Regions from separate parts of the Vreelandella sp. 2A-K22 genome, predicted to be linked through region 2. Evidence: predicted binding sites of a transcription regulator. Region 2 holds the regulator's gene; the other holds the start of a gene.

Region 1 (15,090 bases), on a different contig from region 2:
GGGGAGAGAGAGCAGCTAAAAGAGGAATCTATTATTGTGGGTTCTCTCATTAATTGATGATGGCTGTTACGCTTTGTTACTTTAAACAACGTCTTAATACGAAAAAAAAGAAGAAGAATATTTAAGTTATTCTTCACCTAGCCGAGGTTTTAAGGTAGTCGTATTAAAAATAGTGCTGCGTATTGCTTAATGAAGGAACGCGAATCGTAGCTACATGTATTCAAAAAAGGCATTGGTTCTATGGCTTCTATTACATCATTAGGCATCGGTTCTGGCTTGGATCTGAACGGCTTGCTGGAGCAATTAAAAACTGCAGAACAAGCAAAGCTTGAGCCCATTGCGCAGCAGATTAAGTCTGAGCAAACGCAGATATCTGCCTACGGTCAGCTTAAAAGTGCGCTTGAGCAGTTTCAAAGCTCTGCTCAAGCCCTTAATGATGGGTCGTCATTCGATAGCCTGACAACCAATGTAGAAGGCAGTGCAGTTGGTGCTGTTAGCAGTAATGAGGCTCAGCCAGGCCAGTACGAAGTGGAGGTCAATCAGTTAGCTACTGCCAGTAGCTTGGTGACGGAGCGTCTGGAAACAGCAGTAGAAAGTATAGTGACGGGCGAACAGTCTTTAGATTTTACTATCGCTGATGGAAACCTGACCACGATTACTATCCCCGACGGCAGTTCTCTTGAAGATATGCGTGACGCCATTAATGAACAGAGCGATGGCCGCTTAAACGCCTCAATTATCAATGATGGCGAAGGATATCGGCTTTCCGTTAATGCTACCGATACCGGCGCAGACGCGAGTATTGAAAGCACTAATTTTTCTGACATTCTAGCCGCTGGCGTCGCAACCTCCGATGCACAGGTGGTTCAAGCGGGCCAGGATGCAGCGTTTAACGTCAATGGAATCGATATCGTTAGCCCCACCAATCAAGTGGAAGGTGCAATTCAAGGCGTTACCTTGAACCTTGCTGAGGCTGGCGCGACGAGCACTGTAACCGTTGAGCAGGATGACGAAGCTATTCGCGAGCAGGTCACCGCTTTTGTCGATGATTTCAACACGCTTAAAGAGACCATTACGACTTTGACAGCCTTTGATCCAGAGACGGGCCAGGCGGCAGGGCTGAATGCTGATGCAACTACTCGCGCTGTTGAAAGAGAGATTCGCCAAACAATCAGTGCTGTTGTCGGCGGAGATGGCTTTAATGTGTTATCCGATATTGGTATTTCACTTCAAGTGGATGGCAAGCTGGAAATTGATGAAGATAAGTTAAATAGCATTGTTGCTACTCAGCCAGACCAGTTAGCCAGTTTCTTTGCTGGCAATAGTGAGGAAGGTGGTATGGCAGGCCAAATAGCTTCAGCGCTTGAGGGCCTTGTGGGTACAGGTGGTCGGCTTGAAAGCGCCGTTAGCTCATCTGAAAGCCGCGTTAGTTCGTTAGAAGATCGTTTTGCGACCACTGAAAACCGTATCGAACAAACCGTTGAGCGTTATCGCACGCAGTTTCAAGCAATGGATAGTATGGTGGCGCAAATGAACCAGACAAGCGCTTATTTGACCCAGCAGTTTGCTGTGTTGGGGCAGCAAAACCAAGGTTAAGCAGATAAGCTAGCTAAATTAATAGCTTACAAAATGCCCGGCACTATGTGTTGGGCATTTTTCTTTGCAATGCTTTAAAAACAGCTTAAAAAAGGCATTACCTCTAAAGTTTGTTCTTCCGTAGCCGATAGGTTACCTAGACACCTTTCTCTACTTCTTATAAGGAATGAGCCCCATGGCATCGATCACAGCACTCGGTGTAGGTTCTGGGTTGGATCTCTCAGGTTTGGTGGATCAGCTTCAAGCGGCAGAGCGCCAAAAGCTTGTGCCTATTCTAGAGCAGCAAAGTGCTCAGAAAACTAAAATATCTGCTTATGGGCGCCTTCAGTCGGCAATGGATAGAGTGCAAGCCTCCATCGCTGCGTTGAATGATGCTTCTACGTTTAAGCAGCAAAAAAGCACCGTGACGGGCGATGGCGTGTTGGCAACAGCAGGCGAAACCGCTAACGCAGGGCGCTATGAAGTCACCGTTACTCAATTGGCCCGCGCAGGCAGCGCAGCTTCTAATAGCGTGGCGCTAGATCAAGAGCTAACGGCTGCCGATGCGACGCTTACACTTAATTTTGGTGCTGGTGGTACACAAACAAGCTACGACGTTAATATTTCAGCAGGCAGTACGCTGGCGGATGTTCGTGACCAAATCAACGCGGATAAAGAGGCTGGTGTTACTGCTTCTATCGTTAATGATGGCACTGGGTACCGTTTAGCGCTGAGTTCAAAGGAAACAGGCCAAGATGCTTCGCTGGAGGGCTTCTCAGGCTTGGCATCGCTGACCATGGATGCAGCCACCCAGCGTTCAGGTCAGGACGCTGAACTGAATGTTAATGGCATTGCTATCACCAGTAAAACCAACCGCGTTGAAGAGGCAATTCAAGGCGTAACGCTTGACCTCACGGCGGCCTCTGGTAGCTCCGTTACGCTGGTCATTGAGCGCGATGAAGAGTCGTTGAGAGGCGCGATTGACGAGTTCGTTAAAAACTACAACGAAATGAAATCCACCGTTGGCCGAATGACCGCATACAACGGCGAAGGCGAAACGTCTGGCGAACTAATTGGCGACCGCACCGTTCGTACCATTGAAGACCGTCTACGTCGGGATATCACTGACAACCTCGGAACAGGCGATATTTCACGACTTTCTCAGTTGGGTATTGCCATTGATGAGCGTGGACGTCTAAAAGTTGATGAGGATAAGTTAGACGATGCTATCGCTAATAACCCTGAGGGGCTATCCACCTTTTTTGCGGGTGACACGGAAGAAGGCGGCTTTGCAGGGCGCTTAAATGCAACGCTTGAAGCAATTACTGAGGAAGATGGGATTATTCAAAGCTCGGTTGATAGCGCTGAGCTAAGGGTAGACAGCCTGGAAGAGCGGAAACTGCGTATGGAAAGCAGTATTGAGCGGAGCGTCGAACGTTATCGCAAGCAATTTGGGCAATTAGATGGCTTGATCGCCCAAATGAACTCCATGAGCAGCTATCTCTCCCAGCAGTTCAGCATGCTGAGTAATATGCAGAACAGCAACTAAGCGTGCAGTTGAGAAATAACTGAAAAGTTACAGTACTTTACATAAAAAAAGAGCATTTTTTCCTAAAGAATTGAGTTGGGCTGCCGTTAATTATAATAACGGCGACGCAAGCGCCGCTAAGCAGGCCATAAGGCCAGTTAAATTTCGAGGAGCACACACATGTCTGTAATCAACACTAACATTACTGCCCTGATCGGCCAGAATAACCTGTCCAACTCCCAGTCTATGCTGGCCAAAGCGCAAGAGCGTCTGTCTTCTGGCCTGCGCATCAACAGCGCTTCTGACGATGCCGCTGGTCAAGCCATCGCCAACAAAATGACTGCCCAAATCAAAGGCATGGATCAGGCTAGCCGTAACGCTAGTGATGGTATCTCCCTGGTGCAAACCATGGAAGGCGGCCTTGACCAAGTCAACGACAACCTGCAGCGTATTCGTGAGCTAGCGGTACAGGGTGCCAACGACACCAACACTGCAGATGATCGCGCAGCCATTGAAACCGAAATCAATGAACGCCTGGCCGAGATTGATCGTGTAGCTGATAGTAATAACTTCAACGGCACTAACCTGCTGAATTCTGGTGGCGTTAGCTTAAGTATTCAGGTTGGTTCTAATACTGAAGCTGAAGATGTTATTGAAGTGGCAACAGTTGATGCAACAGTTGCAGGCCTAGCACTTGCTTCTGGCAACTCTGCAATTACAGGCTCCACGTTCGACTCTACTGCTGTTAGTGCAGCTAGCGGTGGTGCTGCCCAAGCCTTCCAAAACCTGATCGATTCCGTTGACACAGCTACATCAGCTTTGGACACCAACCGCGCGACGTTGGGTGCTACGCTTAACCGCTTTGACTCGGTAATTGATAACTTAGCGACGACGTCGACCAACCTGACTGAGGCTCGTTCGCGCATAGAAGATGCCGACTATGCGGTGGAAGTATCGAATATGACGCGCGCTAACATCCTTCAGCAGGCAGGTACTTCCATGCTGGCGCAGGCTAACCAGACGCCGCAGTCTGTACTGTCTCTGCTGGGCTAATCTTTTGGCTGGTAATGTTGCAAAAGAAAGTAATGACGGGGCCAATAGGCCCCGTTTTTTGCATTTAAGCTTGTTAATCTCGATGTTGTTGAGTTTCTGATTGCTGTTGAAATAATAAGCATTATGTGCCTTTGTTAAGCCTCTATTTCTTGCCTACTAAATATTTTCGATGGCGCTAACATGACCGTGCAGTCAAAGTGGCTGTAATGGATGGCTAGTGGCTATGCCGTATAGCTACTAAGTACGGCCGTATGCGGCAACTCTAGAAGGGGAGGGCGTCTGTGCATGCTTAGCACTATGAAAAGTAACTAGATAAGTTACAGCACTTTTCATAAAAAAGAGCGTTTTTTTCTAAAGAATTAGGTGGAGCTGCCGTTAATTATAATAACGGCAACGCAAGTGCCGCAAAGCAGGCCATAAGGCCAGTTAAATTTCGAGGAGCACACACATGTCTGTAATCAACACTAACATTACTGCCCTGATCGGCCAGAATAACCTGTCCAACTCCCAGTCTATGCTGGCCAAAGCGCAAGAGCGTCTGTCTTCTGGCCTGCGCATCAACAGCGCTTCTGACGATGCCGCTGGTCAAGCCATCGCCAACAAAATGACTGCCCAAATCAAAGGCATGGATCAGGCTAGCCGTAACGCTAGTGATGGTATCTCCCTGGTGCAAACCATGGAAGGCGGCCTTGACCAAGTCAACGACAACCTGCAGCGTATTCGTGAGCTAGCGGTACAGGGTGCCAACGACACCAACACTGCAGATGATCGCGCAGCCATTGAAACCGAAATCAATGAACGCCTGGCCGAGATTGATCGTGTAGCTGATAGTAATAACTTCAACGGCACTAACCTGCTGAATTCTGGTGGCGTTAGCTTAAGTATTCAGGTTGGTTCTAATACTGAAGCTGAAGATGTTATTGAAGTGGCAACAGTTGATGCAACAGTTGCAGGCCTAGCACTTGCTTCTGGCAACTCTGCAATTACAGGCTCCACGTTCGACTCTACTGCTGTTAGTGCAGCTAGCGGTGGTGCTGCCCAAGCCTTCCAAAACCTGATCGATTCCGTTGACACAGCTACATCAGCTTTGGACACCAACCGCGCGACGTTGGGTGCTACGCTTAACCGCTTTGACTCGGTAATTGATAACTTAGCGACGACGTCGACCAACCTGACTGAGGCTCGTTCGCGCATAGAAGATGCCGACTATGCGGTGGAAGTATCGAATATGACGCGCGCTAACATCCTTCAGCAGGCAGGTACTTCCATGCTGGCGCAGGCTAACCAGACGCCGCAGTCTGTACTGTCTCTGCTGGGCTAATCCTTTAGCTGGTAATGTTATAAAAGAAAGTAATGACGGGGCTCCAGTAGAGCCCTGTTTTTTTTGCATGCAAGCCTGATAATCGCGATGCGGTTGTGCTTCTGACGATTTATCTAGAGATAGTAATCGCGAGCAGCTTATATTTAAAATCTCAATTTGTTGCTTGTTCCAACCTCGGAGCAGTACTGATCGAGAGAACACCTACTTAAATACGGGGGCATTCGCGCCTTTGCCCACTGTTCTAACGCGGTAAACTAGATAAATTGCCATTTTTCCCTGTGAGCCGCTTTATGGTTAAGAACACCCCAGCATCCGCTACTCAAAAACGCAAACCCCGCTTGCTTTGGGCCAATCCTTACTGTTTGCTGGATACTTCCAGCGGTGCCAGCATGACCGTGCGGCAAATGTTGCTACAGCTGGTGGCGCGAGGCTATGAAGTTCAAGTGTTGGGGGCAACCATTTTTGATAACCCCAAGGGAATGGGGAGACTCAAGGAGCAATACCCAGACCTGAACGCTCACTTGCATCAATTGATTGAAGCCGAGGATAGCCCGCTAATTCACCAATTGGTGGTCAGCTACAGCCATAATCGTAATCATTTTACAGCGCATGAAGAAGGGCTATGGTATAGCCAGTATCTTTATATGCTGGATTCATTTAAGCCTGATGTTGTGTGGTTCTACGGTGGCCAAACCCTGGACTTGCTAATTGCCGATGAAGCCCGTGACCGCGGTATTCCTGTCGCCTTCTATCTGGCCAACGGCAATTATAAGGCATCACGCTGGTGTCGTGATGTTGATTTAATCCTTACCGACAGCCAAGCCACGGCGGATATGTACCGCAAATCGGTGGGCTATGTCGCCAAGCCGGTGGGTAAGTTCATCGCTCCGGAAAACTTCATTGCCGAACACCATGAGCGCAGTCGACTGCTGTTTGTTAACCCTAGCTGGCAAAAAGGTGTCAGCGTATTTGTGCAACTGGCAGAAAAGCTGGAGCGAGAAAGACCCGATATTAAGCTTGAAGTGGTAGAAGCCCGGGCCGACTGGCCAGCTGTGCTGCGGGAGACCACAAGCAGAATGGGAGAGCAGCGTAGCTCTTTAAGTAATGTCATGGTGACGCCTAACACCAGTGATATGCGTGGCCCTTATAGCCGTGCCCGTGTGGTAGTGGCGCCTAGCTTATGGTGGGAAAGCTCTGGGCGTATGTTAGCAGAAGCTATGCTTAATGGCATTCCAGCGCTAATTACCAACCGCGGTGGTATGCCCGAAATGATTGGTGACGCTGGTATTGCTTTTGACTTCCCTGATGAGTGCTATAAAGAACCCTACCAGCATCTGCTCAGTGACGACGAGCTTCAACCTCTAGTCGACGCAGTCATCAGCTTTTTCGATGACGAAGCACTTTATCAGAATTATGTGGAGCGAGCCTGGCAAGTAGGTAAAAAGAAGCATCACCTTGATCGCGCCACTGAGCGGCTAATTAACGCTTTAACGCCCCTGGTAGGGGGGCGCGCTGGCAACAAAGACTTTGCCATTAGCCAGAAAAAACGTCATCGCCAGCGCCTAGCCAGCCGTGCAAGCAAGCCTGAATTCAAGGTCGATAACTCTCTGCAACAGTTGGTTGGCACTCAACCAGGAACCAAACAGGACAAAGAAGCGCAAGGGAGCCGTTTATGGCTTAACGATGATTTTACCTGGCAAATCAAAGGTAAAATCATGGTGCTCGACAACCGTGCCAGTTTGATCAAAAGCGGCCTTGCCGACCAGATGGCGTCAACGAAAGCCTTTGGCATAGTCGCCTTTGACCCTGCCAGCGAAGTAAAGGATGCCAAGCAATACGAAGGCAGCGATTATATTCAGTTATTCCAGCATGCCTTGTTAGGTGATGGAGAACCTACAACGCTGCATGCTTGCGTCGCCCCCGAAATGACCAGCACGCTTACACCGCTACCGACCGAAAAGCTTCCCAAACGCCACCATCTGGCTGCAAAGCCTTTGGCTGAGCTAGCAATTAATACAGTGGCGCTGGATAGTATTGACGGACTGGGAAGCCTGGATTGGCTTATTCTTGATGAGCTAAGCGATGCCATGGCCGTACTGGAAAATGGTAAAAAGTCACTTGCAGACACGCTGCTGATTCAGGCGCGTGTTCCCTTCCAGCTCACCCATGAAAAGCAACCCAGCCTGGCTGAACTACAGCACTGGGCCAGCCGAAATGGCTTTCGCTTTTATCGCTTCCATAATATTTGCCATTACAGCCATTTGCCAAAAGAACTGAACGCCCGCACACCTTGTGCCACTGAGCAAGAAAGTGCCGATGTACTATTTCTCCCCAGCCATGAGCGAATGGGAGTTCTAAACGACGAAAATAAGACCAAGCTTGCTTTTATACTGAGTGCAGGCTTTGCGGCGCATGATGTTGCTTTTGAACTGATAGCCGATGTTAGTCAGGAGAAGGCACTGGAATTTCTTGAAGCACAAGATTTACTCCCGCGTATCTCAAAGCAACAGCAAGATAGCGACGGTTCAGACCAGTTATTATCTCAGCACCCGGACAATAATGATGATAACAAAATCAATGTTAAAGAAGTGAACGATGCGAGTTTGTATGTGCGAAATATGCAAACTATTATTGATAATAAAAGTTACACAAAAGTGGTTCAAGTCGGTGCAAATGATGGGTGTATTAACGACCCAATCTATGAAGTTGTTATGCGTAACAAAGAGAAGACCAAGATTCTTCTCATTGAGCCACAAAGTAATATCCTAGAGCACTTAGAGAAAAACTATGCTCTTCACCCCGAAGCTCACATCGCTAATTATGCCGTCGGTCCTGATTCACTGCTGAGCCTTTATCGTATTAAGCCAACTTACTACAGCTTATTCACAAAAAGGTATTTACACGATTCGCCTAGTTACCGAGTGCCTAGTGGTTTTTCTTCATTTGATAAAAAACATGTTATAAAACATGCACAAGGAAATTTTCCTAAAAATACTAAGATAGATGATGTTATAGAAAAGATTGAAGTGCCTTCACATGATCTTTTGACTATTCTAAACACCTCTTCTTGGGAAGAGCAACAAATCGATATTTTGCAGATTGATGCCGAAGGTATGGATGATAAAGTCATTTATTCCTGTAATATCGAATTGACTCAGCCGAAACTGATAAACTTTGAAAGAGCCCATCTGTCGCAACGAGCATATAGAGATTTGTGTGTTTATCTTTTAGGTATGGATTACGAATTATATAACTACAGTAATCTTGATACTTTAGCAGTAAAAAAGACTTCTTTGTCTAAAGATAAAGAGGGTGTTGTAGTTAGTGATGTGTCGCGTCCGAAGGGGCTGGGTAGCCCGAGGGAGAAATCAACTTATAAAATTACTCAGAAGCTAGGTGAACTTTATGAGTTTTCTCGTAAGGTGTTAACGGAAGAGTTAAATGCTATTCATGGTTTAGATAAGAGTGAGAGGTTCTGGGAGATATTGTTGCATTATTTCTTGGGGCAGCGCTTTGTCTCAAGGTATATTGCCCGTTGGAATAATGGGCTGTTAAATGCAGTTCCAGATGCAGAGGCTATACTAACGAATTTTCCTTATAGAACGTTTAGAGAATACATGAATAAAACGGAGACGCTTGTAGGGTCGATGTCTCCTTATGTAGTGAGTAATGTTATTCCCTGGGATGCGCAAAACGGGAAATTAAAGGGTGCAGAAAGCTTTGAATTGATGAGAAATAAAGAAGTTAAAGTTCGTGAGTTGCTCGATAGCTATGAATTGAAAAATAATTCTATAGCTTATAATCTAGGTGTGCATAATCCTAAATATTGGAAGGCTAAGTATAAGTCTACCGGTGTTGATTTTGTAGATGTGCCCACTTTTGATACTTTCTTAGCAGATAAGGTTGATTGGAGTGCCCGCTATAAGCTTGCTAGGCTAGATGAAGTTAACTCAGCTGAAGGTTATGAGGGGTTTTGGGCTAGCTTAGCGCTATGTTTGCCTACAGAGTTGCTAGAAGATTTTATGCCTCTTTACCAAATGATTGAAAAAAATTTAGAAAACCGGAAACCTGAATTTGTTTTTTCAGCGATGCTACCCACCATTACTTCTAGACTAATAGCAGCTATTTTAACTGAAAAAGATGTGCCATTGTATCTTCATCAACATGGCCCAGGGTATGAAAAAAACCCTTTGCATTTTATGATAGGGATTGAAAAGAGGATAGCTAGCGCATTTTATACTTGGGGTTGGGAGGATGATAGTGGAAAAACTGTGTCAGAAAAGCCTCATCGACTAATTGATCTTAAAAGGCGATATAAAATGCTTTTTAAATCAAACGAGGAAATATTGTTAATAATGCCTCATAAAACTATTGTGCCAAATTTTTATGATGGCACAGATTTAGATTTTTACAGCGAGGATGCAATAAGAATCTTTTTTGATTCGCTGAATAATGGAGATAAGAAGCGTGTTGTGGTTAGGTTTCGACGGCAGCACGGGTATAGTAAAGAGATAGAAAAAAGGTTGTTGGGGTTGATGCCAGGAGTGAAGATAGATGCTCAGCAACGCCCAATTGAACGGGCGTATGCTAATGCAAGGGAAGTAGTCATAGTAATGCCATTTAGCACCTCAGCAGCTGAGTGCGAGTATCTTGGCATCCCATACCGTGAATTGATCCAGCCAAGTGGCGAGTTAATGCAAATTCCCTCCTTCATCTCTGAGGCGTATGAGTAATGTTTAATCAATCAAAAATTCTTATCACTGGTGGAACAGGTTCTTTTGGACACACCTTTATTCCGATGCTTTTGGCTCACTATGATCCACAAAAAGTTATTATCTTCTCTCGTGATGAGATGAAGCAGTGGGAGATGGCAAAGAAGTTTGAAGGCGACCATCGCGTCCGTTTTTTTATTGGTGATGTACGTGACCGTGATCGTCTTTACCGTGCTTTAGATGGAGTTGATTACGTTATTCATGCGGCGGCGACTAAGATCGTTCCCACTGCCGAGTACAATCCTTTTGAGTGTATCAAGACTAATGTGATAGGTGCCATGAACCTTGTTGATGCTTGTATTGATAAAGGTGTAAAAAAATTAGTGGCGCTTTCAACCGATAAAGCCAGCAGCCCGATCAATCTTTATGGTGCAACTAAGCTGACTTCAGATAAACTCTTTGTTGCAGGTAATTATTCTTACGCAGGTGGACATAACACGCGATTTTCTGTAGTGCGTTATGGTAATGTTATGGGGTCGCGCGGCTCAGTAATTCCGTTCTTTATGTCGGTTAAGGAAAAAGGTGTTTTGCCTATTACAGATGAGCGAATGACGCGCTTTATGATTTCGCTGGAAGAAGGTGTGGAACTTGTTTGGCACGCTTTTGAGGACATGGAAGGTGGCGAAATCTATGTAAAGAAAATCCCATCGATGAAGGTAACTGACTTGGCGCGCGCGATCGCTCCAGAAGCTAAACAGGAAATTGTGGGTATTCGACCCGGTGAAAAGCTTCATGAACAAATGATCAGCGCTGAGGATGCCCTCTATACCTATGAATATCCCGAACATTTCAAGATACTACCGCAAATAAATGGCTGGGATAAGGACGCCAACCGCATTAAAGACGGCAAGCGTGTGCCAGATGGCTTCGTCTACTCCAGCAATAACAATACCGAATGGATGACGGATGGTGAGCTTAACGCATGGATTAATCAGAACCGCGATAAAATCGGAGCTATTTAATGATCCCTTACGGCTGCCAAGAGATTACTCAAGCTGATATAGATGCAGTGATCTCTGTGCTGGAGTCTGACTTCCTCACTCAGGGGCCGCAAGTACCTCGCTTCGAGCAGGCAGTAGCCGCACATGTAGGGGCAAAACACGCCTTGGCAGTCAATAGTGCTACCTCTGCACTACATGTTGCCTGCTTGGCGCTAGGACTTGGTGAAGGAGATTGGCTGTGGACTTCACCAATCACCTTTGTTGCTTCAGCTAACTGTGGGCTGTACTGCGGTGCTAAGGTAGATTTTGTTGATATCGATCTTAGCACCTACAATCTCTGCCCGAAAGCGCTATCGGCTAAGCTAAAAAAAGCGGAAAAAGAAGGGCGCTTGCCAAAGGTCGTCGTTGTAGTGCATTTATGCGGCCAATCGTGTGATATGCAGGCGATTAGCGCGCTAAGCCAGCATTACGGCTTTCGCCTAATTGAAGACGCCTCCCACGCAATTGGTGGAAAATACCAAGATGAGTTCATTGGCAATGGCCGTTACAGCGATATTACGGTGTTTAGTTTTCACCCGGTGAAGATCATCACTACAGCTGAAGGCGGTATGGTGGTAACTAACAGTGATGAGTTAGCCAACAAAATGACTTTGCTCCGCAGCCATGGCATAACTCGCGACCCTGTACAGATGACACACGAAACCGATGGCTCTTGGTACTATCAGCAGATAGATCTAGGCTTTAATTACCGAATGACTGAACTGCAAGCAGCGTTAGGTATAAGTCAGATGAGTCGCCTGGATGCTTATGTTGCTCACCGTCACGCTCTTGCTAAGCGTTACGATGTTCTATTAGCAGAACTGCCTGTTCACACACCATGGCGTCACCCTAGCAGCTATTCTGGTTTTCACTTATATGTGATCCGTCTGAAACTTGATAAGATAAATAAAACACGCCGTGAAGTGTTTGAAGAATTGCGTAGAAAGGGGGTTGGCGTTCATGTGCATTATATCCCCATTTATAAACAACCATATTATAAGGCTATGGAAGTTAGATATGAAGAATTTCCAATAGCAGATGAATATTACAAAACAGCAATTAGTTTGCCTCTCCATCAAAAAATAGACTACAAAGCTCAAGATGAAGTTTGTCAAAAGTTATGCGAGGTGTTAAGTGAATAGAGTTGTGAGGATTGATAAAAAAAATGTTGGTGATGGATTCCCTACATTTGTCACGTTTGAAGCAGGGCCTACTCATAATGGTTTTGAAAGTGCAAAAAGGCTAGTTAAATATGCAGCTGAAGCAGGGGGGGATGCAGTAAAGTTTCAAATATTTGACCCAGATGAATTAGTGGCAGATAAGTCTTTAATGTATAGCTATGAAGTGTTGGTGGATAAAAAAACGGGTGTTACAGAGACTGTTAGTGAATCTCTTTATGAGATTTTTAAGAGAAGATCTTTGAGTGATGACGAATGGGAAAAGTTGAAAGCTTATTCTGATTCTCTCGGCCTAACCTTTTTTGCAACTATAGGAGATGAGGCGGGGCTTAGACTTGTTGAGAAAATAGGTTGTCACTCAATAAAGGTCGCATCTGCTGATGTGAACTATTTACCATGGCTGAGAAAGATTGCAAGGCTTGGTGTTTCAATTCAACTCGATACAGGAAGCGCTACTTTTGGTGAAATAGAGCAAGCAGTTGATGTTATTCGTGCAGCAGGAAACGACAATTTTATTATTCACAATTGTCCATCGGGTTATCCTGCTCGCCTTGATAGTATAAATCTTAATATGATTCCAGGTTTGAAAAGGATTTTTAATTGTCCTGTTGCATATTCTGATCATTCTCCAGGAGAAGTTATGGATATAGCAGCTGTGGCTTTAGGTGCTAATTTAGTAGAAAAAACGATTACAGAGGATAAAGGTACACGAAGTGTTGAGCACATTATGTCCATAGAGCCTGATGAAATGAAGTCTTTTGTAGAAACTATTAGGAATGTCGAGAGGGCAATGGGGCAGTCGAGGCGAATTATGACTGGGGTTGAAAAGGAAAGACGTTTAAGTGTAAGAAGAAGTGCAGTTTTAGATCAAGATGTGAAAGCAGGTCAAGCTCTATCGACTGTCAAAGTCACGTTCAAGCGTCCAGGTTATGGCATAGCACCAGATTATTATGAATCAATGACTGGTATGATCCTAAATAAGGATTTACCAAAAGGACATGTTCTTTCAGTTCAGGATTTATCATGAACAATATAGCTATCATACCTGCAAGAGGTGGGTCAAAACGACTTCCACGTAAGAATATTTTACCTTTGGGTGATACTACATTACTTTCTCATGTTGTTGATTGTTGTTTAAAAAGCCAACTATTTTGCAAAGTTATTGTCTCAACTGAAGATGAGGAAATTAGTAAAATTGCTACTAATTCAGGTGCATTTATACATGAGAGGGAAGAGTCACTAGCTCAAGATAAATCTACAGTTGTAGAGGTTTGTGAAGATGTGTTGAAAAATGAAGTTTGCGATAATTTTTGTTGCGTTTATGCGACATCCGGTCTTCTGACCTCTAAAACATTAAAATCTTCCTATGCTTTTTTTCAGAGTAATAGAGAGTCAAATGTATTGATGGGGGTTTCAGTTTATAATTACTCTCCGTTTCAGGCATTAAGGGTCAATCAATTCGGTTATGCAGAACTAATGCTTCCAGAGTATATGGATAACCAGTCCCAGGTTTTTCCTAAAGTCAGAGTGAGTAACGGTAGTTTTTATTGGGGTAGAAGAAGTTCTTTTATGAAGGAAAAAACCTTTTATAGTCAAAAGTTAATGGTGTTTGATGTGCCTGAGGACGAAGTTTGTGATGTGGACACTCAAAGTGATTATGAGAAGCTTTTAAGAAAGTACAACGATATTGTTTAATTTTAGAGAAATATTATTCATATTATTTTTCTGTGAGCTGCATGTTTTAGTAGTGTTATTTTAGATTTTAATTAAATTTTAAGGAGGGGGTATGAATTTCAAAACTGAACAGGAGAAGTTTTGGGCTGGAACCTTTGGTGATCAATACATTCAGCGTAATCAAAGTGAGCAGCTGCTTGCGAGTAATATAAATTTTTTCTCAAGGGCTATAGCGCAGACCTCTGGGGTGAAAAGTGTCATTGAGTTTGGTGCAAATATTGGGATGAATATCAAAGCTCTCAGTCTACTGCTGCCGGAAAGTGATATATTTGCAGTTGAAATAAATAGTAGTGCTGCTGAACAGCTGAAAAACATTATGCCTGAAAAAAACATATCAAATACTAGTATTTTGAATTTTTCACCTCAAAAACAATGTGACCTTTCATTAATTAAAGGAGTGTTGATACACATTAATCCTACAGAGCTTGGTTTGGTATATGAAAAGCTTGTCAGTTCGACAAGAAACTATCTGCTTGTGGCTGAATATTATAACCCAACGCCGGTAGTTATAGATTACCGTGGACATAAAGAAAAGTTATTCAAGCGTGATTTTGTAGGTGAAATTATGAACCAGTATCCTGAAATGAAATTGATTGACTATGGATTTGTCTATCATAAAGATCCAAACTTTCCTCAAGATGACATCACATGGTTTCTTTTGCAAAAAAGCTAATGAGTTGCATTGTATTCAGAGTTGATGCTTCCTTAGAGATAGGCACTGGGCATGTGATGCGGTGTCTTACGCTTGCTCAAGCACTTCGACACATTGGTGCGGAATGCCACTTTGTCTGTCGAGAGCATCGTGGGAATCTGATTGATTTTATAAAGACACAAGATTTTATTGTCCACCGTTTGCCAATGCCTGATGATGGAAGTAAATCCTTATCGTCTGAGGAAATAAATGAGCCGTCTCACGCTCATTGGTTAGGTGTTTCTTGGCAAACAGACG
Region 2 (15,090 bases):
CCCCGGGCATGGCGCCGGTGGTAATGAGGCGCAACCATGAAAGGCTTGAGTCAGCTAGTAGGTCGGCGCGACTGGATGGGTGATGTGCGCATGAAGCTGCTGGTCGGGCCGCTGCTCATCCTCATGATTTTGGGCATGATGATCGTGCCCTTGCCCCCCTTTGCCCTGGATTTACTCTTCACCTTCAATATCGCTCTGGCCATTATGGTGTTAATGGTCAGCATGTTTACGCAGAAGCCGCTGGACTTTGCGGCGTTTCCTGCCGTGTTGCTATTTACTACGCTGCTGCGCCTGTCGCTCAATGTGGCTTCTACCCGTGTGGTGCTGATGGAGGGCCACCAAGGCGGTGCCTCTGCGGGTAAGGTCATTGAAGCGTTCGGGGCGTTTCTGGTCGGCGGTAATTTCGCTGTTGGCCTAGTGGTCTTCCTGATTCTTGTCATCATCAACTTTATGGTTATCACCAAAGGTGCTGGCCGTATTGCCGAAGTGGGTGCGCGCTTTACCCTGGATGCAATGCCTGGTAAGCAGATGGCCATCGATGCCGATCTGAACGCCGGCTTGATCGGCGAAGAAGACGCCAAAAAGCGCCGCGCGGAGGTTTCTCAAGAGGCGGATTTCTTTGGTTCCATGGACGGCGCAAGTAAGTTTGTCCGTGGCGATGCCATTGCCGGTTTGGTGATTATGGTGGTCAATATCATCGGCGGGCTGATGATTGGCATGCTGCAGCACGATATGAGCTTTGGCGCTGCTGGTCAGACCTATATGTTGTTGGCGATTGGTGATGGCCTGGTGGCGCAAATCCCTGCTTTGGTGATCTCCACCGCCGCGGGTGTCACAGTATCCCGGGTCAGCATGGATACGAACGAAGATATTGGCCAGCAAATGCTTAGCCAATTGTTCGTTAATCCTCAGGTACTGATTTTGGCTGCCGTGGTGATGGGCATGCTGGGTATGGTACCTGGCATGCCCAATTTCGTATTTCTATTCTTTACCGCGTTGTTGGCTGGCCTGGCATGGCTGTTAACGCGCCAAAAAGAGAAGGCGTTGGTCAAGGAGGAGATTGCCGCGGCACCGGTGCCTTTACAGGAGACTCCCGAAGCGAGTTGGGAAGATGTGCAACTGGTCGATACGCTTGGCCTGGAAGTGGGCCATCGCTTAATCCCGCTGGTGGACTCGCGTCAAAAAGGCGAGCTGCTCGGGCGCATTAAGAGCGTACGTAAGAAGTTTGCCCAAGAAGTGGGTTTCCTGCCGCCGGTGGTGCATATCCGCGATAATTTGGAGCTGCCGCCGAACGCCTATGTACTCTCCATGAAAGGCGCCGAGATTGGCCGCGCCGAGGCACAGCCGGGCAAATGGCTAGCGATTAATCCGGGGCAGGTATCGGGCGAGCTGCAGGGCACCCATACTCAGGATCCCGCCTTTGGCTTGCCCGCTGTCTGGATTGATAGCAGCCAGCGTGAGCATGCCCAAGTGTATGGCTACACCGTTGTGGATGCCAGTACCGTCATAGCGACCCACTTGAACCACCTGTTACACCGTCATTCACCCGAAATGCTGGGCCGTCAGGAAGTACAGAAGTTGCTGGATAAAATGGGCGATGATCAAAAAGCGTTGGTCGAAGAGGTGATCCCCAAAGCTATTTCATTGACGGTACTGCAGCGTATCTTGCAAAACCTGCTCGACGAAGATGTCTCTATCCGCGACATGCGCACTATTCTCGATACCCTGGCCGAGTACGCCACACAGCAAAAAGATCCTAATGAGCTGACGGCGCTGGTGCGAGTCTCGCTGGGGCGCGCCATTGTCCAGCAGTGGTTTGCGGGGCAGGAGACACTCAATGTCATGGGGCTGGATGCTCAACTGGAACAAGTGCTGGTACAGGCCATGAATGGCAACGGCGCCATGGAGCCCGGGTTGGCAGAAACGCTGATGACCCAGGCCCAGCAGGCGCTGGAGCGTCACGAAAGTTCCGGCGAGCCGCCGGTGCTGGTCGTGCAACATTCGCTAAGGGCGGTGCTATCGCGCTTCTTACGCCGCCGGTTACGCCATATGTCGGTACTGTCCCAGGCTGAAATTCCCGACGATCGCACATTAAGAGTGACCACAGTGGTCGGCGGACGTTAAAGATGGCACGCCGTGATAGGCTAGCGTCGTCCATTTTCAGAACAGGCAAGGGTAAATCATGAGCGTTAGACGTTTCGTGGGAGCCAATAGTCGTGATGTGATGCGCCAAGTGCGTGAAACGCTCGGTGAAGACGCCTTGATTGTCGCAAATCGGCGTACCGAAGGGGGCGTTGAAATTTTAGCGATGGCGGATGAAGCCATTGACCACTTTGAACCCTCACCAGAACCTGCACCACCCGAAACGCCGACAGCACCTTCAGCGCAAGACCCCATGCAGGCGATGAGCGAGCGCTTACTGCGCGAAATGCAGGATATGCGAGCGCTGCTGGCAAACAGCCAGTCAACCCATGCGGCTTCACCATCGCCAGCAGAGCCCTCCGGAACGGCTGCGCGGCTGCGCCAACTGCTATGGAATGTGGGTTTTAGCAGCGAAATTGCCGATGAGCTGCTGGCAGGGTTGCCTGCATCGCTAACCAGGTTAGACGGCGATAGCGAAGCCCCACTGCAGTGGCTGCGACAGCAGTTAATGGATCGCCTTTGCGTACTCAACGATGAAGCAAGCTTTTTCGACCAAACCGGCATTGTTGCCCTGGTAGGGCCAACGGGGGTAGGCAAAACCACCACCACCGCCAAGCTGGCCGCTCGTTTTGTGATGCGCCACGGCACGCGCCCGGTAGCGCTGGTTACCACCGACAGCTTCCGGATCGGTGCCCATGAGCAGTTGCGCATTTATGCGCGCCTGCTGGATACCCCGATGTACGCCTTGGATGCCGAACAGCCCATCGACGATTTGCTGGGCCGCCTGCAGGGCAAGCAGTGGGTAATTATCGACACCGTAGGCATGAGTCAGCGTGACCAGCGGGTGATAGAGCAGATTGCCCACCTGCAAGGCGGACGCTCGCGAGTACGTTTGGTGCTGCTACTCAATGCTGCCAGCCAACCGGAAACCCTCGAAGAAGTGGTGCTGCGCTACCGTCAGGCCGCGCGGGCGGCGGGCGCAGAGTTAGATGACTGTATTATCACCAAACAGGATGAGGCGGGACGTCTGGCTCCAGTGTTAGATATTATTATGCGTCACGGGATGCGCGTCCTGTTTGGTTCTAATGGTCAGCAGGTGCCCGAAGATATGGCCCTTGCCGCCCCCGATGCGCTAGTGGATCAAGCGCTGAGTACCGCGACTCCTCAGCGTGAACGGGTGCAAAGTGCCGATGCGCCGATGGGAATGCCGCGCTGGTCGCGGGATGTCCTGGGCCAAGGGCGTCGTTTGTCGTCGCTATTGGCGAGGTTGCGCCAACGTGTCACGGGATTTGCGGAATTAGAAGAGATCTGGAACCTAGCTTCGCTGCCTAGTCGTTTGCAGGAAACGCATTTGGATGCATTACTTGCCGGTTATCCATCGGCAAAGACCACCTTAGGGATGGCGTGGTTTCCGCGGCGCAATGAGCGCGGCTGCGACTGGGCAATGCCGGACATTGGCCTGGACACGGATGGTGCCTGGCTGGCGCTACCCTGGCTGCAGCATCGCCACGCCGCAGGATGGCAGCCACGCTTAGCCGCGCTGTCGGCATCGAGCGGTGTAGCGGTGCACTTACTGCCGCGCTTCCCTGAACCGGATGCACTAGCGTGGCTGGAAGCCGAGCACTTGACCTGGGTCAGCCAAGTGGCCCCCAGTCATCGGTTACGCTTTCACCACGAACGTCAATCTATCCGCCAGCTATTTAGTGACAGTGTGCTAACGCACCATGTGGGCGTGCGTTTTCGTGGCCAATCGGTGCAACTGTGGACTGCCTACGCCGAAGTCGAGGACGCCAGCGGCACGGCTCTACTCGCCTGGTTCGGTGAAGTTCGCGATCCGGAAAGCGCCAAAGTAGTGGCGCGCCGCTACTGGCTTACCCCCGCTCGGCTAGGAGCAGAGGTGCTCTCACTGCTGTTAACCCAGCTGCAAAGCGAAGGCTTGGCCGCCTTGACGCGTCGCGCGTGGCAGCAGTTAAAAGAGGCCGATAGCGGGGATCTAAATGCTGAAGTTCGCCTATTGATGGCCAGCGGTGTGGCATCGGTCGCCGGGCATCTCGATGTTGCTGATGATGAGGAGGCGCAGACGCTGCGTGGCGATCTGCTCAACCTATTAGGCAACAGCCGTCGCCGCCGCGATACCGGCATGCTTGATGCACTGGTCTACGCCTTTATGGCACGAGATGCGATTCGTCAAATGGGCAGTGTTAGTCGAGAGGGCGTGGCGTGAGCGAACAGGATCAAGCATCGGGTCTACGCAAGTGGGCAAACCTGCAGCGCCAACAGCAGCAAGCTGAGGGTACAGTTGATGTTGCGGCGGCAGAACACGTGCCGGAATCTGAACAGCCTACCTCTTTGTTAACGCCGACAGCTGCAGCGGTGGAAGAGCCAGCAACGGTGGTAGCGCACCAGCCCAAAATTCCGCTTATTGTGGTCGGGCTACCGGGTAGTGGTGCAGCCCAGGTGAACAAGGTTAAAGCAAGATTAGGGCAGTGGTCGACGTTAGGTCGAAGCTGGGCCGGTGATCCTGAGGATTGGGATATTCATATCGTCATGGCCGAAACGGCCGACCTAGCCCAACTTTGCGATCAATACAGCCGTTGGGCACTGTGGATCAGTAGCGATGCCGATACCTTTGCTTCCATGTTCCGTACCTTGCGTCAATTACATGAGCGTGGCGGGCCGCGCCGTTTGCTGGCGCTCCACGAGCCGCATTTGCCGCGTCAAGGGTTGCTCAATAACTTGCGTGAGGCAGCTGATTACTACTTAAATATGGAGCTGTTGGTACTTGCACGATGAGCGCACTCTGCTGAGGAGACCAAGCATGCTAAGCTGGCTATTAAGAGGGAGACTGCTACTGAGCCCAGTACTGCTGACAGGGTGTCTACTAGCAGGGTTAACGGGAAACGCTCAGGCGACACCCGGTAGCTGGAGCAGCCAGATACCAGGTCTGATGGTAGCGATGAGTGATAGGGCAAGTGCTAGTCAAAACGCTACCCCACCCGCTGCTGCTAACAATGTGGAGTCAGCACAGCTCGGGCGTATTCATTGGCAGTTTCAATATCCCCCTGGTGCGTTATTAAACGCTTGGCTGTGCCATCCTGAGCAGTGCGTTGCGTTAGCTGGCATGCGGGGGACTACCACTGCCCTGGCGGGGTTTGCCGCGGATGCGCCGTTGCATTTTCGCTTCGCTTTACGTCCGGGGCAGCGGCCTGTTCGTGTCCAGGGGCTGCAAATGATTGTGAACTATCAGTGAAGGCTGGATAGCCGCGAGGCGAGAGGATGTACACAGCACAAGGCAGGATCAAACAGAGTGAGCTGTTGACGCAATACATGCCACTGGTACGACGTCAGGCCTTGACGCTTCAGGTCCGTTTGCCAGCCAGCATTGAGCTCGACGACCTTATTCAAGCCGGGATGGTAGGGCTGCTGGAAGCACTGGGGCGCTTCGATGCCACCCAGGGAGCAACGTTCGCGACGTTTGCCAGTCAGCGTATTCGCGGTGCAATGATGGATGAATTACGTACCCGCGACTGGTTGCCCCGCAGCGTGCGCCGCTCAGCGCGAGCGGTTGACAGTGCCGTTCGTCAATTAGAGCAACAGCTCGGACGGGCACCAGAAGAGAACGAAATCGCCCAACACCTTGAAATGCCGTTGAGTGAGTATCAGCAGCTCCTCAACGACACTAACAGTGGTCAACTGTTGCCGTTTGAAGAGCTGGTGGCCGACGGTGGCGAGCCTAGCAATAATGAATTGGCTAATTCACCGTTCGAGCAGTTGCTAGACGGCCAGCAACGACAAACGTTGATTGAGGCAATTGAAGCGCTGCCAGAGCGTGAAAAGCTGCTAATGGCGCTGTACTACCAAGAAGAACTCAACCTTAAGGAAGTAGGGGCTGTGTTGGGCGTCACGGAGTCACGCGTTTCACAACTGCACAGCCAAGCCGTCAGCCGCTTACGCGCGCGTTTACACGACTCGGCATAACACCTCTTTTTACTCACTTGTGACCGGCAAGGAGCCGTGGATGAACCCTTCGACGCTGATAGGCATATTTGCCAGCATACTACTGTTGGTGAGCGTGCTGTTTTTCACCGCAGAGTCCCCTGAAAGTTTTATCAATTTGCCGGGTTTGGCCATTGTGGTGACCGGTACCCTAGCGGCAACCTTTATCAGCTATCCGCTGAAAGAGGTGCTCCGCGTCGTACGGTTGGTGGGCTTGGTATTCCGGCGCGAAAATACCTATATGCGTGACGATATCCGCGAATTGGTGGATATGTCGCGACTCTGGTTTAAGGGCGATGTACGTGCTGTCGAGCGCGAGTTGGAGCATACCCGAAACCCGTTTTTGCGTACCGGGATCCAACTGGTCATTGCCAACACCAAAGAGGATGAAATTTTTGACATGCTGCGTTGGCGCATTGCCCGTCTTAAAGCGCGTGAGCATGCCGAGGCACAAATATTCCGTACCATGGCCACCTACGCACCCGCATTTGGCATGATCGGCACCCTGGTGGGGCTGGTCAATATGCTGGAAGTCATGGACGCAGGCGACCTGCAGGTGATCGGCCCGCGCATGGCGGTGGCCCTGCTCACCACCTTCTACGGCATTTTACTCGCCAACTTGGTGTTTAAGCCGATTGCGGTGAAACTCGAGCGCCGCACCGAAGAGCGGCTGATTACCATGAACATGGTGCTGGAAGGTATTTCGCTGATTACCAAGCGCCGCCTGCCGTCGTTTATTGAAGAGACCCTCAACTCGTTTGTAGCTAACTATCACGATGAGATCCGTGATAACAGCGTCAAACCAAGGCCTGATTCGTCGGTTAGTGCGGCGGCGAAGGGGTAGGCCAGATGCTTGACCGTGATACGCGCCACGCACTGGAAATGACGCCGTCGCCAGGCGATGGTGACGAGGGTTGGCTAACCAGCTATTTGGATGTGCTGACGCTGCTAATCACGCTCTTTGTGCTGCTGCTTTCACTGACACCGCCGGGAGGCGGTGAGGCGGCTGATACTGCTTTCATGCGCTCGGCTAGCGCTGTATCATCATTGCCGCTGGCGTCTCTAGCCACTGGTATTCAGCCCCGTCATTCAGGGGTTCAGCCGCAGTTTGATGGGCTCGCCATCCCCGGTGTCAGTGTTTCGCAAGGGAGTGAAGGGGTCACGTTACGTATTGATACCAGCCTTTTATTTCCCAGCGGTCAAGCTGTACTGACTTCCCGTGGGCAAGAGGTGGTAGAAAGCCTTATCGATGTGCTGACCCGTTTTGACGGTCAGATTTCGGTAGAAGGCCACACCGACAGCGTGCCTATTTCAACGGCCCGCTTCCCCTCTAATTGGGAGCTTTCATCAGCGCGGGCTATCGCTGTGGTGAGGCATTTAGAGCGCCAAGGATTCAATATCTCTCGTATGCGGGCCGTCGGTTATGCCGACACCCAACCCATGGAACCGAACGCAACGGCGGAGGGCCGAGCTGCCAACCGTCGCGTAGAGTTGTTGCTAAGGCAGCAGGTCGAGGGTGAATAGATTGCGAGGCCACGTTTGTGTCCATGTACCACCCGCGGTTGCAGTCGTTTGGAGCTCTGCTGGTTTTAGATGCCGATTGTCGCCGCATTCAAGCCAGTAGCACCAACTTAACCCGCTTGACCGGTATTGAGCGCCCTGAAAATGGGCCGCACACTCTTGCCTATGTGTTAGGAAAACGGCTAAGCCAGCGGGTGCGCCGCGAGTTGCAGGGGCAGCAGAAACTCTCCGGCCCGCTGGTGTTTATTCGTTCCAAGCATAGCTACATGCGTTTTCAGCTCTATGCTTACCGAGCAGGTGGGAAGGTCATCGTCGAGATTGAGCCACTCAACCCCCAAGGTAAGCGCCGCCTGCTTGGCACAGTCAATGAGCGGCTGATGCATTTAGCCGACGCAACCCACCAGGAAGAGCTGCTCGACTGCTTGGTTAACGCTATTCAACAGCTCACCGGCCATGATCGCGTCACCGTGTGCCATTTCGACAGTGATTGGCATGGTTTAATGGTTGCCGAAGCGCTGGGCAACCAGCTGCCTTCGCTGTTGGGTCAGCGCTTCCCCTCAAGCGACTTCCCTGTCGCCTTACGCAAAAGTTACCAACATTACCCCGTTCGGTTAATTGAAGACGTCGATGCGCCGCCTGAAACGCTGACTCCCGCCTACTCGGGAGTGAGCCTTAGCGGCAGCTTTTTACGCGCCCCTGCCCCTGAGCGGCAGCGGTATTTAAATCGCCTGGGGGTGCGTGGGTCATTCAGTTTGGCCATGCAGGGGGATACTGGCTTATGGGGTCTAGTGTTTTGCCATTCGCCAGCACCGCACTCGGTTGAACCCCCCGTGCGTGATGCCGTTCGCACCCTCGTGCAAATGGCCACCCAGCGCATGCTGTTGCTACGGGCGCGTCAAGAAGCCCGCTACCTACAACGGGTTCAGGATAGCCTCGTGCTCAGTGCGCGAACGCGCAGCGAGCCGCAAAGTCCCCAACAGTTACTTCATGAGCAGGCGGCTATCTGGATGAAGCTGTTTCGCGCCCATGGCGTGGTGCTGTGGGTGAATGGTGGCGCTTATCAAGCGGGTGTGACGCCGACTCCAGAAGCGATAAGCCAGTTTGTGCTGCGCCTGGAAAGAACTCATGTACATAGCGGCCCTTGGTGCACGCGCGAAATCGGCAAAGAGACGTTAACCGCTTCGCTAGCCATGCCCGAGCAGTGTGGGGCTCTAGCAGTGCCGCTGCCAATGAGTTCGACCCAGCGCGCCTGGCTGATTTTTTTTCGCCCCGAGCAGGTGGAAACGCTGTATTGGGCGATGCAGCCTACAACCAACCCTAAACCGGCCGTGATATTGGCTCCATCGGTTGCTTGGTCTGAAGAGGTAGTCGGCAGAAGTGAAGCGTGGCTGCGGGTAGAGCGCTTAGCGGCGGTAGACTTGGGGGAAGACCTGACGCTGGCGATTTCTGCCTATGAAATTAGCTCACTGAATATGCACCTGGAGCACGAACGCAAAGCCCTTGCCGAAGCCAACCAGCGTCTTGAGCAATTAGCCCATTTCGATCCTCTAACCAAGGTGTGGAACCGTTACCGCATCGAAGAAGCGATCAATGCAGAGCTGGTGGCTGCCAAGCGCTATGCGGCCGCTTTTGCCTTGCTACTGTTCGATGTGGATAACTTTAAGCAGATCAACGATGCTCACGGCCATAGCGTGGGTGACGATGTGCTGGTGGCCCTGGCGCGCTTAGTGGAAAGCTCGCTGCGTGGCTGCGACCACCTGGGCCGTTGGGGAGGCGAAGAGTTTATTGTGCTGGCGACTCATTCCGATGTTGATGCCGCCACTGGCCTGGCTGAGCGGCTGCGCTCGCTGGTAGAAGAGCTGCGTATAGAGGGCGTTGAGCAAACGGTTACAGTGAGTATCGGTGTCGCCGTTTGGCAGCCGGGTGACAGCTGTAAAACCCTTATCTCCCGGGCTGATGACGCCATGTACCGCGCTAAGCATGGCGGACGCAACCGCGTTGAAATGGCGCTTGAGCCTGTGGTGCTGATTTAAGCAAACCTTTAGGTGCCACTACCTTCACACTGGGTGAGCATCCGGTTGATCGCCGCATCGGCGCCTTTTAGGCTAAAGGTCATATACCACGGCTCGCGCTCGTCCTGGTCGAAGCCGAGAAATAGCTGCTCCCCCTGGCGCATGTCGGCCATCAGTGATGCCAAGTCACTTAAATAAAAGTGAGCATAAAACCCGTCATCGCCGCGCTCAGTGATAAATTCCGCCATGGTGTCGATAACGGGCCGCTCATCGATGCGCAGCCGAGTGGGCACCAGGTTTACTGTACGGCTCTCTCCCTGCTGCTGCTCAAGGGTGACGCGCATCTCCAGCCAGGGTAAATCGCAAACGCCCGAGGTGGCATTCAAGCTCAGCGTCGCATCCGAGTAGCTGTGGGTTTCTACCGCCCGATAGTGGCGTTCGCCCCCCAGTGAGAGCGCCATTGACTGCCAATGGTCGTGGGTGGCCACATCGTCGGTATTGAAGGTGGTCGCGTTAGCGACGGGCGTAGCGACCATCCACATGGTCGCTATCGCCACAACGGTAAACGTGAGCGTGCAAAGATACTGGGATGGAGAGCGCAGGAAGTGAGTTGCGGACATGATTAAAGCCATTTAACCCAAAACCCCAGTCTATATCGTGTTTGGGATTGGCAAAATAGTAACGCGCTGATTTTCCTATATATGGTAGAAAAAATTAAAAAAAGTGCCTCATATGGTGGGAGGTCACGTCTATACTTCACTTTGATGCTACGTATAATCGCCCTATTTGAGCGCTATAATTCACCCTCGCTGTGAAGGAGTTTTGCGACATGAGCACCGCTGCCAAGGCTATGAAGACCTCTAACGATGTCCCTATGCAGGCCCCCTCGCGGGAAATATGGGACGCCAAATACCGTCTCAAGGATCGTCATAGCCAACCCGTTGATCAGGACGTTGGTGCTACGTTTGAACGGGTTGCTCGTGCCCTGGCAGCGGTGGAGGGAGATAAAGCGGAAGAGTGGTTGCCCAAATTTCGCTGGGCGTTGGAAAACGGCGCCATTCCTGCCGGTCGTATTCTCTCCAACGCGGGGGCTGAGGCCTACAAGCCTGCGGTGAGCCTGATTAACTGCACTGTCTCCCGCACCATTCGTGACTCCATGCGCGATATCCTCGACTCAGTGGTCGATGCGGGTATGACGCTGAAATCCGGGGCGGGTATCGGCTACGACTTCTCGACGCTGCGTCATAAGGGCGCGTTCGTATTCGGCGCTGGCGCGGGCACCAACGGCCCACTGGCGTTTATGGATATCTACGACAAGATGTGCTTCACCGTCGCCTCTGCTGGTGGTCGGCGTGGTGCTCAGATGGGCACCTTTGACGTGGGGCATCCGGACGTACGTGAGTTTATTCAGGCCAAGCGCGAGGCGGGGCGCCTACGACAGTTTAACCTCAGTTTGCTGATCACCGATGAGTTTATGGAGGCAGTCAAGAACAATGCCGATTGGCCGCTGGCCTTTCCGCTGCACCCCGGTGAGAAAGAGGACGTTAAAGCGGAAGACTTGATCTACCGCGACTGGCCGGTGGTTGAAGAGGGCTACACGGTAGATGCCGAAGGCCGCGTCGCCTGCCGCATTGTTGAAGTGATTAAAGCGCGGGAGTTGTGGGACACCATCATGTCTTCCACCTACGACTACGCCGAGCCCGGCTTTATCCTGATCGACCAAGTTAATCGGATGAATAACAACTGGTTCTGCGAAGATATCCGTGCGACGAATCCCTGTGGCGAACAACCCTTGCCGCCAGAAGGCGCCTGCCTGCTGGGTTCTGTCAACCTAACCAAGTTTGTGATCGACCCCTTTGGCGCCGAGCCTCGCTTTGACTGGGAACGCTACCGCAAAGTGGTCGCGATCTTCACGCGTATGCTCGATAACGTGGTCGAGATTGCCGGTTTGCCGTTGCCCCAACAGCAGCGTGAAATAGAAGCCAAGCGCCGTCACGGCATGGGCTTTTTGGGCTTAGGCTCAACGCTCACCATGCTCAAAATCCCTTACGGTTCTAAGCAGTCGTTGGTGTTCACTGATGAGGTGAGCCGCCACTTAGCGATAGAGGGTTGGAAGCAGGCGCTGGAGCTTTCTCAAGAGAAGGGCATGGCGCCGGTGCTCGAACAGGAGCACACCATTACCCCCAAAATGCTGCGTGAGCGGCCACAGTTGGCTAAAGATGGCTACGAAGTGGGTGATCAAGTGCCAGGGCGTATCCTGCACGCCCGTTATAGTCAGTACATGGCCCAAGTGGCCGAACTTGAGCCGGAGCTTGTGTCACAGCTAGCCGAGCACGGCGCGCGCTTCACCCACCACAGCTCAATCGCGCCGACCGGCACGATTAGCCTGTCGATGGGTAACAACGCCTCCAATGGTATCGAACCCTCTTTCTCGCACCGCTATTTCCGCAATATTATTCAGTCGGGCAAGAAGACCAAAGAACAGGTCGAAGTCGTCTCCTTTGAGCTGGCCGCCTACCGTCACTTTATCGCATCTGATGCGGTGGACAGCGACCTGCCTGACTACTTCGTTACCGCCGATGCGATATCTCCCGAACAGCACGTTGCCGTTCAAGCCTCCGCCCAGCACTGGGTGGATTCAGCGATCTCGAAAACGGTCAATGTGCCTACCGAGTTCCCCTTTGAACAGTTCCAAAGCCTCTATTTGCAGGCTTATGAAAGCCGCTTAAAAGGCTGCACTACTTTCCGCTTTAATCCCGAAGCTTTCCAGGGCGTGCTCGTGCGGGAAGATGATCTTAAAAACACGACCTACGTATTCGAACTGGAAAACGGTGAAACCCTCGAACTAGCCGGGGATGAGAAGGTGATTTACGACGGTGAAGAGCATAACGCTGCCAACCTCTTTGATGGCTTAAAAGAAGGCACCTACGGCAAATGGTGATGCCGCGTTAAGCGCCATCTATTTAAAAACGCACACCTTTGCTAAGTGGAGAACACCATGGCTGTAGAAATTACCTCAAAAATTGTTGGTTACCGTATCAAGCAGCAGGAGCAGGCCGTTCCCGTTCCTGAGCTACAAGATGAAGATCCGCTAACGGTACGTATACCTTCCCGTCCGGAAGGCACTTTGGAAGCCGTGTCTGAAAAGATTTCATACGTAGGCGCGGAAGGGCGTAAAAAAGTCTATTTGCTGGTGTCGTTTATGCCAGTGGAAGGCGTGATTGGCAGTAAGCGCGTGGTGATTGAGCGCCCGGTGGAGTTCTTTTTTCCGTCAGGGCAGCTCTCCAGCGAGCACCAGTGGATCACCGCGACCATGCGCAGCCTTTCGCTGGCGGCCCGCGGTGGTTACGTCACCCAAGCGGTGGCGGATCTACGCAAAGTGGCCTGGGACAAAGGCTTGGTACGCTGTGGTATGAACCGTTGGAATAAGCCAATGTTCCACGATTCGGAAGTGGCGGCGATTGCCTGGTCGATTCAGCAGATTCTTTATCGCCGCGGTTTTCTAGATCGGGATGGCAACCAGGTGCCGGTTGAAAAGCTGGTAGAGCGTTATGCTCATCGTATGGCTCACGGCCACGCTTGGCAGCCCGGTGCTGAAGACGAAGCTAATGATGCACCCATTGAAACAGGCGCGGTGGAGTCGATTGGCGGTGATAAGGCAACGAAGGGAAAAAAGCCTGAAGGCAGTGGCCCAGCCATAGTGGGTAACTGCCCCGAGTGCCGCGGTGAGCTGATCATGATGGATGGCTGCCCGACCTGCTATGCTGGCTGCGGCTGGTCAAAGTGTGGTTAGTTTTCTCAGGCGGAATCGCCTAACAGTGGCCGGACATTGTCGGTGAGGTAGCAATCGTCAAATTCACCTTCGGTGCATAGCGCGGATAAGTCTGGAATGGTGACATGGTGGCGGTCGCGAAATACTAGGCCGTCTTCACTAAGCGCCGTAAAGGTGCGGCTAACGTGTACCGGGCTTAGCCCGAGCACATCGGCTAACTGCTCCTGTGAGAGCGGCAGGCGGAACTGGTTGCTAATATCCGGGTTGGTTTGGCGCAGCCTTAAATACATTTCATACAGAAAATGCGCCATTTTCTTACGTGCACTGCGTCTGGCCAGAGTGACGAGGCGCTCAGTGAGCAGCGCCTGCTGACGGCTGCCAATGGCAAACATCACCGAGGTGAGAGGCAGCGACTGGCGAAATATTTCCAGCATACGTTTATGCGGGAAATGACAAATCACGCCATCATCAATCATGCGCACATTTTCAAGCCGCTGCGAGAAGGCAAACTCGCGCAACCCGATGATATCGCCCGGCAAAAACACTTCGAGAATCTGTCGGTCACCATTCTCTAAGTGACGGTAGGAGTAGGCCCAACCACTTTTTAGCGTGCAAAACTCATTGGCCGCATCGCCCATCTCCCAGAGTAGCGTGCCCGACTTAATATTGGTTGGGCTCTCCTCTAGCGCCATGAGCAATCCCTTCTCATCATCGCTTAATGAGCAGTAGTGATTGAAGTGCTTAATAATACAGCTGTTTTCCTGACCCACGACGTATCCCTCCAGCACAGGATTGGATAATACTGCTAACGATTATCTGCCCGCCACTATAAACGATGTGGCCATCTACTGCGTCGCCCAAATAGGCTAACTAGCGTACCTATTTAGCCTGGGGTGAGCAGCGCTCACCCCTCGAAAACCAGCGTCAACGCTTCGTTGCACGCTTGCCTCGCGCGAGCAGCGGCGCTAAGAAGCGGCCGGTATGCGAAACGTCCTGCTTGGCGAGCTGTTCCGGCGTGCCCTCGGCGATGATCTGTCCGCCACCTGAACCCCCTTCGGGGCCAAGATCGACAATCCAGTCGGCGGTTTTGATCACATCCAGGTTGTGCTCAATCACCACGATGGTATTGCCGTGATCGCGCAGACGGTGAAGTACCGTCAGCAGTTGGCGAATATCCTCAAAGTGCAGGCCGGTGGTGGGCTCATCCAAGATATACAGCGTTTTGCCGGTATCACGCTTGGCCAATTCACGGGCGAGTTTAACCCGCTGCGCTTCGCCACCGGAAAGGGTGGTGGCGCTTTGCCCTAAGCGAATGTAGGAAAGGCCTACATCTAGCAAGGTTTGCAGGCGACGTGCAATGGCGGGCACTGGGCTAAAGAACTCCAGGGCGTCTTCCACCGTCATGGCCAGCACTTCGTGGATGGTTTTACCCTTGTAATGAATGTCCAGGGTTTCGCGGTTGTAGCGTTTGCCCTTACAGACATCGCAGGGCACGTAGATATCCGGCAGAAAGTGCATCTCTACCTTGATCATGCCTTCGCCCTGGCACGCCTCGCAGCGCCCACCCTTGACGTTAAAACTAAAACGACCGGGCTTATAGCCCCGGGAACGCGCTTCTTGGGTGCCCGCAAACAGCTCGCGAATCGG

What was found. Region 2 encodes FliA, which starts transcription of late flagellar genes. Its sites were predicted from a motif close to CTAAAGTTNNNNNNNNNNCNGCCGATA; they were not measured.
Region 1: a site for FliA is predicted at 4,508-4,534, ahead of ACW17M_RS16570 (flagellin N-terminal helical domain-containing protein). Genes of this name have one in related genera too.

The regions. Positions count from the first base shown of each region.
Region 1 is NZ_JBSUGC010000012.1:73,125-88,214, reverse strand. It holds gene ACW17M_RS16590 (UDP-glucose dehydrogenase family protein) at 1-19, shown strand, start outside; gene fliD (flagellar filament capping protein FliD) at 241-1,596, shown strand; gene fliD (flagellar filament capping protein FliD) at 1,772-3,124, shown strand; gene ACW17M_RS16575 (flagellin N-terminal helical domain-containing protein) at 3,284-4,156, shown strand; gene ACW17M_RS16570 (flagellin N-terminal helical domain-containing protein) at 4,605-5,477, shown strand; gene ACW17M_RS16565 (glycosyltransferase) at 5,768-10,210, shown strand; gene pseB (UDP-N-acetylglucosamine 4,6-dehydratase (inverting)) at 10,210-11,211, shown strand; gene pseC (UDP-4-amino-4,6-dideoxy-N-acetyl-beta-L-altrosamine transaminase) at 11,211-12,371, shown strand; gene ACW17M_RS16550 (N-acetylneuraminate synthase family protein) at 12,364-13,434, shown strand; gene ACW17M_RS16545 (acylneuraminate cytidylyltransferase family protein) at 13,431-14,102, shown strand; gene ACW17M_RS16540 (pseudaminic acid biosynthesis-associated methylase) at 14,194-14,814, shown strand; gene pseG (UDP-2,4-diacetamido-2,4,6-trideoxy-beta-L-altropyranose hydrolase) at 14,790-15,090, shown strand, end outside.
Region 2 is NZ_JBSUGC010000016.1:46,464-61,553, forward strand. It holds gene flhB (flagellar biosynthesis protein FlhB) at 1-40, shown strand, start outside; gene flhA (flagellar biosynthesis protein FlhA) at 37-2,124, shown strand; gene flhF (flagellar biosynthesis protein FlhF) at 2,183-4,366, shown strand; gene ACW17M_RS20010 (C15 family peptidase) at 4,363-4,935, shown strand; gene ACW17M_RS20015 (flagellar protein FlhE) at 4,961-5,392, shown strand; gene ACW17M_RS20020 (RNA polymerase sigma factor FliA) at 5,419-6,120, shown strand; gene ACW17M_RS20025 (motility protein A) at 6,161-6,982, shown strand; gene ACW17M_RS20030 (OmpA/MotB family protein) at 6,988-7,662, shown strand; gene ACW17M_RS20035 (sensor domain-containing diguanylate cyclase) at 7,686-9,692, shown strand; gene ACW17M_RS20040 (hypothetical protein) at 9,701-10,303, opposite strand; gene ACW17M_RS20045 (adenosylcobalamin-dependent ribonucleoside-diphosphate reductase) at 10,501-12,612, shown strand; gene ACW17M_RS20050 (hypothetical protein) at 12,670-13,464, shown strand; gene ACW17M_RS20055 (Crp/Fnr family transcriptional regulator) at 13,470-14,213, opposite strand; gene uvrA (excinuclease ABC subunit UvrA) at 14,368-15,090, opposite strand, start outside.